4 regions of the Priestia sp. FW507-14D1A genome follow, and region 2 is predicted to be linked to each of the others. Evidence: riboswitches for the same ligand, from Rfam matches in the RefSeq annotation. Region 2 holds a riboswitch; each other region holds the start of a gene.
What was found. Region 2 has a riboswitch for thiamine pyrophosphate ahead of thiM (hydroxyethylthiazole kinase). Riboswitches for the same ligand answer to the same signal wherever they lie in the genome.
Positions count from the first base shown of each region.

Region 1: it holds a riboswitch for thiamine pyrophosphate, as region 2 does, so the genes downstream of both, thiC (phosphomethylpyrimidine synthase ThiC) here and thiM (hydroxyethylthiazole kinase) in region 2, are expected to answer to the same signal.
Region 3: it holds a riboswitch for thiamine pyrophosphate, as region 2 does, so the genes downstream of both, AC3WJG_RS24095 (thiamine phosphate synthase) here and thiM (hydroxyethylthiazole kinase) in region 2, are expected to answer to the same signal.
Region 4: it holds a riboswitch for thiamine pyrophosphate, as region 2 does, so the genes downstream of both, thiT (energy-coupled thiamine transporter ThiT) here and thiM (hydroxyethylthiazole kinase) in region 2, are expected to answer to the same signal.

Region 1 covers NZ_JBYSWQ010000017.1:21,271-24,404, reverse strand. The annotation lists gene thiC (phosphomethylpyrimidine synthase ThiC) at 1-1,586, opposite strand, end outside; TPP riboswitch at 1,700-1,814, opposite strand; gene AC3WJG_RS25905 (hypothetical protein) at 1,896-2,186, opposite strand; gene AC3WJG_RS25900 (undecaprenyl-diphosphate phosphatase) at 2,645-3,134, shown strand, end outside.
Region 2 covers NZ_JBYSWQ010000005.1:161,273-164,406, forward strand. The annotation lists gene AC3WJG_RS18405 (MFS transporter) at 1-914, shown strand, start outside; TPP riboswitch at 1,106-1,214, shown strand; gene thiM (hydroxyethylthiazole kinase) at 1,288-2,094, shown strand; gene thiE (thiamine phosphate synthase) at 2,108-2,752, shown strand; gene AC3WJG_RS18420 (pyridoxamine 5'-phosphate oxidase family protein) at 2,781-3,134, opposite strand, start outside.
Region 3 covers NZ_JBYSWQ010000011.1:11-3,144, forward strand. The annotation lists gene crcB (fluoride efflux transporter CrcB) at 72-461, shown strand; gene AC3WJG_RS24090 (hypothetical protein) at 509-724, shown strand; TPP riboswitch at 883-983, shown strand; gene AC3WJG_RS24095 (thiamine phosphate synthase) at 1,105-1,728, shown strand; gene thiO (glycine oxidase ThiO) at 1,712-2,839, shown strand; gene thiS (sulfur carrier protein ThiS) at 2,836-3,039, shown strand; gene AC3WJG_RS24110 (thiazole synthase) at 3,045-3,134, shown strand, end outside.
Region 4 covers NZ_JBYSWQ010000003.1:176,229-179,362, forward strand. The annotation lists gene AC3WJG_RS14440 (ethanolamine ammonia-lyase reactivating factor EutA) at 1-322, opposite strand, end outside; gene thiT (energy-coupled thiamine transporter ThiT) at 479-1,087, opposite strand; TPP riboswitch at 1,120-1,220, opposite strand; lysine riboswitch at 1,395-1,579, shown strand; gene AC3WJG_RS14450 (amino acid permease) at 1,682-3,121, shown strand.

The DNA of each region.
Region 1 (3,134 bases), on a different contig from region 2:
GCGGGAAGTGTTTCATCGTGATATTCTTTTGCGCGCTCTGGATCTAGTGAAAGGTTAAATTGATCATTCCATCTAAATTCAAATCTTGCTTTAGACAGCGCGTTATCGCGTTTTTGTGCTCCTGGATGGCCTTTTGCTAGGTCAGCGGCATGCGCAGCAATTTTATAGGTGATAACGCCTTCTCGAACGTCTTCTTTATTCGGCAGACCTAAATGTTCTTTTGGCGTTACGTAGCAAAGCATAGCTGTCCCAAACCAGCCAATCATTGCAGCCCCAATACCTGATGTAATATGGTCATAGCCTGGAGCGATGTCGGTTGTAAGCGGTCCAAGAGTATAAAAGGGAGCTTCTTGGCATATTTCCATTTGTTTATCTACGTTTTCTTTGATGAGGTGCATAGGAACATGTCCAGGACCTTCAATCATAACTTGAACATCGTGTTTCCAAGCAATTTTAGTTAATTCACCAAGCGTTTCTAATTCACCGAACTGTGCCTCATCATTAGCATCTGCAATGGAACCAGGACGTAGTCCATCGCCAAGTGAAATAGAAATATCGTATGCTTTACAGATTTCACAGATTTCTTCAAAGCGAGTATATAAAAAGTTCTCTTCATGATGAGCTAAACACCACTGCGCTAAGATGGATCCTCCGCGTGAAACAATACCTGTCGTACGTTTCGCTGTCAGAGGAATATAGCGTAAAAGAACACCTGCGTGAATAGTAAAGTAATCAACACCTTGTTCAGCTTGTTCAATTAATGTATCGCGATATGCTTCCCACGTTAGATCTTCTGCTACACCTTTTACTTTTTCAAGCGCTTGGTAAATAGGAACGGTCCCTACAGGAACAGGCGAGTTGCGGATAATCCATTCGCGCGTTGTGTGGATATCCTTTCCTGTTGATAAATCCATAATTGTATCGGCTCCCCAACGCGTTGCCCATGTCATTTTTTCTACTTCATCTTCAATAGCTGAACGAATAGCTGAATTTCCGATATTAGCATTGATTTTCACGTGGAATTTGCGGCCGATAATCATCGGTTCGCTCTCAGGGTGATTGATATTATTAGGGATAATGGCACGTCCTCTTGCTACTTCTTCACGCACGACTTCAGGATCCATCTGTTCACGAATAGCGATAAATTCCATTTCGGGCGTGATGATTCCTTTTTTCGCATAGTGCATTTGCGTTACATTTTGATTTTTTTTCGCGCGCAACGGTAAACGATTAGTGATAAAGCGCTCGTACTGATCTCTTGGATCACCATCATAATAACCGTTATCCTGTGGCTGAACCGTACGGCCTTGATATGTTTCTACATCGTTTCGTTCTGCAATCCACTTTTCGCGCAGAGCCGGTAATCCTTTTTGTAAATTAATTTCATAACAGGGATCTGTATAAACACCGCTCGTGTCGTATACACGTACGGGACTATTTTCTTCTTCCCCAAAAGATCCTGTAGTAGGAGACTGATGAATTTCACGCATAGGCACTTTAAGGTCTTCTCTGGATCCTTGGACATATACTTTGTGACTGTTTGGAAAAGGCTTTTTCATAGAAACTGATACGTTTTGTTTTGACATTACATATTCCTCCGGTTTCGCATAAAGTGTAGCTATACCGAACCATAAAAAAATCGGGTTCTGTGATAGACAGAACCCGATGGAATAGGCGAAAAAAGAATAAACATATACTATTCTTTTCAAGACTACTTCCCTCCGCTGGTATAACCCAAATCAGGTTCAAAGGGTTAAAGAGTTTTATTGCACTCTTCTCTCAGTCTGAGCTATCAGACACCCCTAGTAGAAATAACATTCAAATTATTCAATTTACGGCTTAAGTTTACCATCATTCGGTAAAAAATCAACCCTTAAATAAAAAAAGCTAGACAATTAACGTTGTCTAGCGGCATCAATTGCAATCACAATAGCTGTAATAATATGCATGATAAACCCTAAAAATGGAATCCAAGCAACCAGTGAAGTAACAATCCCTAGTATGTTTCCATACGCAGATAACCCTCGTCTATTAGCTAAAATGAGCGTGATAGCATGAAGAATAAATCCAATAAAAAGAGGAGTATAACTAAAGCCCATAACAATCCCGGCGCCAATTAAAGGAATTCCCAGCAAGGCTTCATACCCAGCAGTGACCCATTTCATTGTACGTACATTTCCATTCATAAGTAAAAAGCCTCCTAAAAAAGATACTACTATATACGAGTAAAGAGAGAAAAAAGTTTCAAATTACTTAGGGGATATGCCGTATAAGCAAGCATTAGTTGATTAAAATGATAGATGACAGTAAAGGAGATGGAAAAAACATAATGATTTAGTCATTTTTTCACACTAAAGAAAAATAGTCTAGATGATTCATTTTTAGCTAAGGGGCCGGAATTTATACCGAACATAGTGACTACTTTCTAAAGTAAATAAAAGCTGATATCGTGTTTTTTGATTATAGCATGTAAGGTTTTTATTACAAATTATTAAAGATTCTTATCTTTTTGCAAATACACATTGTATTTCATAGTTTTAACAATTATGATAAAAAAGCAAGTGTCAAATTAGGAAAATAGTTGAGCATGTAAAACGAAGCGATAAGCTTATTAATTTGAAAGAAAGGCAAGGTACATAGCTTTATGTGGGAAATTATTGTAGCAATCATTTTAGGGATTGTAGAAGGTTTAACAGAGTTTGCTCCTGTTTCGTCAACTGGGCATATGATTATTGTGGATGACCTATGGTTGAATTCCAAAGAATTATTTTCATCTCCAGTAGCTAATACATTTAAAATTGTTATTCAGCTAGGGTCGATCTTAGCAGTAGTAGTTATTTTTAAAGATCGTTTCATTAATTTATTAGGATTGGGAAAAAAGCCAGCTGCTCCAATTGGACCGACAAATCGCTTGAATTTAATGCAGGTAATTGTTGGTTTGTTACCCGCAGGAGTGTTAGGACTTTTGTTTGATGATTACATTGATGAACATTTGTTTTCTTTAAATACGGTGCTAATTGGCTTAGTAGTCGGAGCTGTATTAATGATTCTAGCAGATTTGTTTGGACCTAAACGTCCGCGTGTAGAGACGGTGGACCAAATGTCTTATGGACAAGCACTGGGTATAGGACTGT
Region 2 (3,134 bases):
TATCGAGAATGTTAGGCGGGGTTGGGGCCGCGCTCATTATGCCTGCTGTTATGGCCTATACAGCGGACGTGACGTCTGCTAAAGAACGCGCTAAAGGAATGGGCTATGTGACGGCGGCGATTACAACAGGATTTATTATTGGACCCGGTATCGGCGGCTTTTTAGCTGAATACGGCATGCGTGTACCATTTTATATGGCCGCAGTAGCAGGAGGCTTGGCTGCAGTGATTACGCTTCTTGTTTTGCCAGAGTCTCGTCCTGTACAAAATCATACTGTTTCAAACAATGAGAATCCAAAAGAAGAGCGGCTGCTACTGCAGCTTATGAATTCTTATAAAGAACCTTATTTTTTAAGTTTAATTATTGTTTTTGTGACATCGTTTGGATTATCCAATTATGAAACGATTTTTTCACTATTTGTTGATCATAAATTTAGCTTTACGCCAAAAGATATTGCGTTTGTTATTACGTTCGGCTCTATTGCGGGGGCTGTAGTGCAGGTTACGATTTTTGGATGGATTTTAAATAAGTTTGGTGAAAAAAGAGTGATTTCGTTTTGCTTGATGATGACGGGACTTTTTATTTTACTTACGCTATTTGTGCACACGTACTGGCTTATTATTGTTGTGACATTTATCGTTTTTTTAGCAACAGATATTTTACGTCCGGCAATCAGCACGCAAATGTCGATGATGGCACAAGACGACCAAGGATATGTAGCCGGACTAAATTCTGCTTATACAAGTCTTGGAAATATTATTGGCCCCGTTGTAGCAGGCTTTCTCTTTGATATAAACATTAATTATCCGTACGTATCAGCTGCACTTGTACTGCTTCTTTGTTTTCTTTTATCTTTAAGAGCAGGGAAGGACAGAAAAACAGTTGTGAGAAATCAAGCGGTTCAAGAGAAATAACCATAAGGAAAAATGATAGAATTCTTAGGGAATAGAAGACCTCCAGTAGCTTACTGGAGGTCTTTTGATTATTCTTTGAGGAATGGTGTAAGCTTTAAAGCGCCACTCAGCCTATAGAGAAGCTTTATTTTATCGGCAAAACAGTGAAATGGTTGCAAATAAAAAAGGTTAATAGTAAACTTTAAACGTAACAAGAATAGTATGGGAGCTTGCGCGGGGCAGGCTGAGAGTACAGGGACGCCTGTTGACCATTTGAACCTGTTGGATAATGCCAGCGCAGGGAATGTGAGTACATACCAAAGCACTTTGCGCATGCAAGGTGCTTTTTTGTCTTTTTTGCAGTGTTAAAACTAAATGAAAAGAGTGAAAAAACATGGATATTAGTAAAATTTCAGCTCAATTAGAGAAAGTAAGAGACATAAGTCCGCTTGTTCATAATATTACGAATGTTGTGGTAACCAACTTTACAGCAAATGGACTGCTTGCACTAGGAGCTTCACCTGTTATGGCTTATGCGAAAGAAGAAGTGGCTGACATGGCACGAATCGCCGGAGCGCTTGTCTTAAATATAGGTACACTGACGGCTCAAGAAGTAGAAGCGATGAGAATAGCAGGAAAATCAGCAAATGAAAATGGCGTGCCGGTTATTTTCGATCCTGTAGGAGCCGGAGCGACACCGTTTCGTACAGAAGTAGCACGTCAGCTTGTAGAAGAATTAAATGTGGCAGTTATTCGTGGTAACGCTGCTGAAGTTGCGAATGTAGTAGGCGAGTCATGGCTCATTAAAGGCGTTGATTCATTAGAAGGGCAAGGAGACGTCATTGAACTTGCTGAGAAAGCAGCGAACAAATTAGATACAGTGATTGTTATTACCGGTAAACAAGATGTAATCACAGATGGAAACAAAACGTATACAGTAGACAACGGTCACCCGTTATTTACGAAAGTGACGGGGACTGGATGTTTGCTGACATCAATTATAGGAGCTTTCGCTGCTGTAGAAAAAGAATATGTCGAGGCAAGCGTTGCTGCTTTAAGTTTTTACGGAGTGGCAGGTGAAATCGCCGCAGCGAAAAAAGGTGAAGAAGGGCCGGGAAGCTTTCAAATTGAGCTGTTAAACCAGCTTTATCTTTTATCTGGGCAGGATATTGAATCATATGCAAGAGTACATCAACGTTAAAAGGAGCCGGAAAATGACAAACAAAGAAATCAAAAAGCTGCTGCAAGTTTATTTTATAATGGGCAGCAATAACTGTACAAAAGATCCGAGAGCAGTGTTGAAAGAAGCAATTGAAGGCGGCGTTACTGTGTTTCAATTCCGTGAAAAAGGCGAGGGTGCCTTAACAGGAGAAGCGAAATATCAGCTGGCGAAGGAACTTCAGCAAATTTGTCAGCAGCACAGCGTTCCTTTTGTTGTGAATGATGATCTTGACTTAGCGATCCGCTTACAAGCAGATGGCGTTCATATTGGACAAGAAGATGAAAAAGCTCATATTGTTCGAGAGAAAATAGGAAAAGGAATTGTAGGCGTCTCTGTTCATAATGTACAAGAGCTGCAGCAAGCGATAAAAGACGGGGCGGATTATGTAGGAATGGGACCTGTTTTTCCTACGTCTACAAAAAAAGACGCAAAAGCAGTGCAAGGTACAAAGTTAATTGAAGAAGTGCGAAACCAGAATATTGACTTTCCAATTGTAGGAATCGGCGGGATCACGCCTGAAAATGCCAAACAAGTAGTAGAAGCAGGTGCAGATGGCGTTTCTATTATTACCGCGATTAGCTTAGCAGCGTCTCCAAAAGAAAAAGCAGCTCAATTGAAAGAAGCGGTAGGAAAATAAAAAAAGCGCACACTGTGCGCTTTTTTTATTATAGCTGAACAGTTTGAGGAGTTTCTTCGCCTTCATTCATAAAGCGAATTTCGTTCGGCGTAATTTCAAGAACAACATACTCAGGGTCATTTGGACCGTCAAACCATTCTTTCATGTGATCATTCCATATACGTCCTTTTAATTGATCACCAGTACGAAGAACAGCTGTACCAGATAATTCTAAGTATTGATCGCCATATCCTTCGCCGCTGTAGCCCAATAGTACGTGCACGTTCGGATTGGCTTCGATTTCTTCTGCCTTATGTGTATTGATATTTGTTGGTGTGTAAAGAGCGATACCATCTTCATCGCTAAAGAATGTCATATAGCGAGAGTGGGGTTTGTTGTTTAC
Region 3 (3,134 bases), on a different contig from region 2:
TTGCTTTAGCAGGCTATCTATGCGGTGAAGCGGCAGGAAAAAATTTAGTGAAAGTACATGAGGTGAAGTAAATGAGCATAGTGAGCTTGGCACTTGGCGGGGCAGCTGGAGGAATATGCCGTTATCTTTTGGGTTTAAAAGTTACAAAAACAGTTTCAAACCCTCCTTTTCCAGTATCAATGCTGTTTGTAAACTTGCTCGGTGCGTTTGGACTTGGTCTTTTTTACGGTAGTTATTATGGAAAGGTTCCGAGTCATGCTTATGATGATTCAATATTTTTAATGATTGGCATTGGGTTTTTTGGTGCCTTTACCACTTTTTCAACGTTTAGTGTGGAAACCGTACAGTTAATTCGAGAAAAATTTTATCGAAAAATGTTGGCGTACGTGGGGATTTCAGCATTTGGAACAGTTGGTTTATTTACAGTCGGTTTACTGGCAGGGACGTTTTTATTTAAGTAAAGAGAACGTTTCTAGTAGGGAAAAACAAAAAGACGGAGAAGTAGAGAATGGATAGAAAAGCAGAAGTTTGGAAATACATTTTGTTGATTGTAGCTGTTGCAGGTCAGATCATCGGTTTTTTATTTTTATTTATAAATGTTGTGGCAGCATTTATTTTTTACGGTTTTTATATTCTAACTTTTATTATGTTACTCCTGCTGTTTATATGGGATCGGAAAAAGGAAAAAGACAAAGAAGAATTCGACGACTATACCGATTACTAACCATATAAAAAGCAGAATGATGCGGTGCGCCGAGCCTCTTAGTAAAGAAGCCTAAAAGATACCTCTATAAAAGGAAGAGAGCCGTAAGAGCATAAAGGGATATTGTATTTACATCTAGTTGTGTTATAATTTTAAGTACGAAAACAAAATCAATAAATAGCAATCACTAGGGGAGCTTTTGAAGCTGAGACGAATGTATTTCGGACCCTTTGAACCTGATCTGGTTTGGACCAGCGTAGGGAAGTGGCGATCATGTTTACATAAAGATGCATGCTAACCACTCTACGTTGTAGAGTGGTTTTTTGTATGTAATAAAGCCCTCTACACAAGATGAAGTGATTGAAATTTCTCTTTATTCTGAATGGAAAGGTTTCGATCATGTGGATATTCCTAAATTTCATGTCATTACAACAGATAAGCAGCCAATCGAAGAGCTTCAAAAAATTTTAACAGCTATCGCGCCTTTTGCGGGCGCCGTTCATATTAGAGAAAAAGAAAAAACGGCAAAGCAGATTCAATGTTTACTAGAAAGCCTGCCATTTTGTTGCTCTAAAATTATTGTGAACGATCGAGTTGATGTAGCGCATGCTTTAAAAGCAAAAGGCGTACAGCTTGCCTATCATAGTTTAGACGTTTCGTTTGTTATAGACGCATTTCCTTCTCTCATGGTCGGAAAGTCAGTTCACTCTGTGGAAGAGGCTTTAGAAGCTGAAAAAGATGGTGCTCACTACATTCTATACGGACATATTTATTCAACACATTCAAAAAAAGGATTAAGAAGTCGAGGGATAGCAGCGCTAAAAGAAGTAGTAGATGCTGTGCAGATACCGGTTATTGCCATTGGAGGAATTACACCTGTAAATGCCAAAGAGGTGCTGCAAACAGGAGCACACGGTATAGCTGTGATGTCTGGTGTCATGCTTGCGCAAGATCCCCTTAAAGCGATTAAACAATATTCTCATATATGGACATCTGGAGGTGGAGAAAATGAAGCAGCATTATGATGTACTGTTAATCGGAGGAGGTATAATCAGCTCTTCTATCGCTTATCATTTGTCAAAACAAGGAGCGTCAGTAGCTATTCTTGAACGCAATCAAATTGGTTGTGAAGCTTCAAGTGCAGCCGCTGGTATTTTAGGTGCTCAAGCTGAAATTGATGAAGAAGGTCCTCTTTTAGACCTTGCTATTAAGAGCAGAAGCATGTTTCCCGAACTGGTGAAGGAACTAAAAGAAAAAACGGCCATCGACGTAGAGCTCATTCAAAAAGGCTTATTAAAAGTTGCTGTAACTGAAGAAGATGCACACGTATTAAAGAAAAAAGCCGCTCAGCATCACCGGTGGGATGAACATGTAAGATGGATCGATGTAAAAGAAGCGCGTTTGTTAGAACCCGGGCTTTCTCCAGACATATACGGAGCCATTACAATACCGGGAGACGGCCAGCTAGCTCCGGCTAAGTTAACCCAGGCTCTTGCTCATGGAGCCTTGTATCACGGAGCAGATGTATTCGAATACTGTGACGTTCATTCTCTTATTATGGAAAATGAAACGGTAAAAGGTGTACAGACGTCCAAAGGCTCTTTTTATGGAGAAAAAGTAGTTATTGCAGCAGGCTCATGGGCTAAACGCTTTATTTCTTCTGAACATTTAGGTCAGGTGTTTCCTGTAAAAGGGGAGTGTATTGCTCTGCAAAGTCATAAGCCACTGCTTTCTAAAACGATTTTTTTAGATGAAGGTTTTTACTTAGTGCCAAAGACTGGTGGAAGAATCGTAATAGGGGCAACTAAGCTACAGCATGATTTTACCAAGACGGTTTCTGCACAAGGTATTCAATTTTTGCTGAATAAAGCTTCTGCGCTTCTGCCGGCTATTAAAGATGCTACATTTGAAAAAGCATGGGCAGGTCTTCGTCCACAAACAAATGATGGCTGGCCTTATTTAGGAGAGCATCCTGAAATAGCGAATCTACACATGGCGTTTGGCCACTACCGAAATGGTATTTTATTAAGTGCTGCAACTGGAAAAATTATGGCTGATGCTTTGTTAGGGAAAAAGCCGAATCATTCATTTTTTACATCATTTCAGCTAACTAGAGTAATGGAGGGAGTTCATTGAATCTAATCATTAATGGTAAGACCGTTACTGTTGGAGATGAAATTGAAACGGTTCAGCACTTGTTGCAGGCTCAGAACCTGCATGAACGAGTGGTAATTGTTGAGCTAAACAAGAATATTTTACAAAAAGAAGAACATAGTGATGCAAGTTTGAAAGATGGAGATGCATTAGAAGTCGTTTCATTTGTAGGAGGAGGATGAAGAGTATGTTAAAAATTGGACAATATACATTTAATTCACGTTTATTATTAGGAACAGGGAAATTTCCAGACTTTACGACTCAGCGTCAAGCGGTA
Region 4 (3,134 bases), on a different contig from region 2:
GAACGATACTTTCTGCATTTTTCTTTCTGGCCGTTTCTCCTGTGATGATCACAGCACCTGCCTCCACTTGATCTAAGGAGATTCCTGCATTCTTATACTCTTGTTCTAGTAGTACCGTTAATCGTTGAACATCGATTTCAACATCGTTTAGCATAGGGGTGGTATAGATAGAACTTGCATACGTTACGCGACGATCAATAATTTGACAGCCTGGCAGCGTAAACTGATTTTGTTGATTTGCTATTAACAGCTTGCTTGCAATCAGTTTTGTTGTACTTGTTCCAATATCTAAACCTATGCTCGTGATCCATTTCTGTAGCATGCTATCAATCCCTTATCTCGTTTGAATATGGTGATTATCATAAAACAGTTTTTTGAATATTTCACTAACTATGTTATCAAACCTGACACACTTTTGTGTAAACAAAGGTGACAAATGACAAAAAAGACTAAATCTTGGTAGATTTAGTCTTTTTGCTTATGATGAGTGTGATTTAGTTATAATCATTCTTGATGCCGATGGAATTAATAGTGAAAGAATGATTAAGCAGGCTATTAGTGATCCTACCATTGAAATCCCGTTCATTGAAAAAGAATACCATAGAGCGGACATGCCCTTTGGCGCATATGACCCCCAGAAAATAATACCCGCAATAAAGTGCCAGAAATACCGTGCGAAGCTGCCGATAATAAGGGATAAAACAATCAAAACAAAAGCTTTTGATCTGTTATTGTTAGCTAAATTTGTTTTAATAGATTGCGAAAAAATACCTCCAAAACCTATAAAAGCAAAAGCCACAATATATTCAATAAACGTTTGCAGCGCTGTTAAAATATAAGCCGTTCCTGTTGCCAACTGTAAAAGCCCCCATAATAGACCAGATAGAGCCCCGCCTTTTACTCCCCAGCGAAAGCACATAATAAAAATGGGCACCATGGAGAACGAAATACTCACAGCCGTTGCAATCTTAATGGAAGGCAAAAGATCAAGTAGAAGTGCCAATGCTGCAAAAATAGCTATTTCAATTTTAGCCTGTAAAGGTAATGCTTTATTCACGTTTCTCACTCCTGTTTTTGAATCATTCATATCAAACGGTTTACACAGGAGTAAGCAAATATATGCTACTATTCCCACATTCCTACGCTAGCGTTAACTAACAGGTTCGAAGGGTCTGAACAATTTGTTCACTCTCAGCACGGCGGCTCCCCCTGTGGTACGTTCGGATATTTATGTAGTATTATGACAACATCCATTATATCATATGTAACAAAATAGATTCGAGAGATTTCAAAGATGTTTCTATTTTCTGAATCTATTTTTTATAATGACAATCGTTTTAGTATTTGGTATACTTCTTTTATGTCAAATGAATATAAAAAACCCTCATCCTAATCGATGAGGTAGAGGTCGCAGTTTTTAATAGTAAAGCAACGGAAATGCAGAGAACATTGAGGATGTTGCTTGAAAGGAAAAATTGCCGAAGTTTAGATCACTTCTCTGTTGATTTAAGCTGGGGCTGTCTCCGAACAGGAACAGAACTGTCACATCATGCGAGTGATGTGAAGAGCTATCTTCACGGAAGGTTGACGCGGTTTTCAGATTTAAAAGCGCGCACATATACTGCGGGCTTTTTTTATGTTATCCCGTCTCTTTCCGTACATTCGAAAGGAGCATTTATCTATGCAAGAGCAGCAAGAATTAAAACGTGGGTTGAAATCTCGCCACTTAACGATGATTTCATTAGGAGGAGCCATCGGAACCGGCTTATTCCTAGCAAGTGGTGGAGCAATTCACACAGCAGGACCTGGGGGAGCGCTTTTAGCTTACGCTATCATTGGTGTCATGGTTTACTTTTTGATGACCAGCCTAGCGGAGCTCGCAGCTTATATGCCTGAAGCCGGTTCGTTTAGTACGTATGCGTCTCGGTTTGTAGATCCATCCTTTGGTTTCGCTCTCGGCTGGAACTATTGGTATAACTGGGCTATTACGATTGCAGCTGAATTATCGGCTGGAGCCCTTATTATGAAATTTTGGTTCCCAAACTCTTCTTCTATTTTATGGAGTGCCCTGTTTTTATTAATTATGTTTGGGCTTAACTACCTTTCTGTAAAAGGATTTGGTGAATCTGAATTTTGGTTTTCGTTAATTAAAGTAGTAACGGTTATCATCTTTTTAGTTATTGGTATTATGATGATTTTTGGTATCTTTAACAATGAAGCACCAGGTTTTAAAAACTTCACGCTTGGTGATGGACCCATTCACGGTGGATTCTTTACTGTCTTAGGTATTTTTATGGCTGCTGGTTTTTCATTCCAAGGAACAGAGTTGCTTGGAGTCGCAGCTGGAGAAAGTGAAGATCCGGAAAAAACGGTTCCTCGCGCAGTTAAACAAGTCTTCTGGCGCATCTTGTTATTTTATATTTTAGCTATTTTTGTTATCGGGATGCTTATTCCATACACAGCGGATTCATTAGCAAGTGATGATGTGCGGGTAAGTCCATTTACTTTAATATTCGAACGAGCAGGTCTGGCGTTTGCAGCATCAGCTATCAATGCCGTTATTTTAACAGCCGTTTTATCTGCTGGTAACTCAGGTATGTATGCTTCTACGCGTATGCTTTGGAACTTAGCGAAAGATGGAAAAGCACCGAGGTTCTTAGCAAAAGTAAATAAACGAGGCGTTCCGGTTAATGCTTTAATCGCAACGGCACTTGTCGGTACACTTGCATTTGGTGCTTCATTTTTTGGAGACGGTGCGGTATACACGTGGTTACTTAACGCTTCTGGTATGTCTGGTTTTATTGCTTGGTTAGGAATTGCCATCAGCCACTATCGTTTTAGAAGAGCATTTGTTGCTCAAGGTCATGATTTGAGTGAACTTCCATATCATGCAAAACTTTTCCCGTTTGGTCCTATCTTTGCCTTTATTTTATGTGCTGTTGTCATTTTAGGTCAAAACTATTCGGCGTTTACGGGTGATTCGATTGACTGGTACGGTGTACTTGTTTCTTATATCGGACTTCCTTTATTCTTAATTGTTTGGTTAGGATACAAATGGACGAAAAAGTCAAAACTTATTCCGTTAAAAGAATGCCAAGTAACAGTAAAAAAATACCAATAAAAAAAGCTCTCTA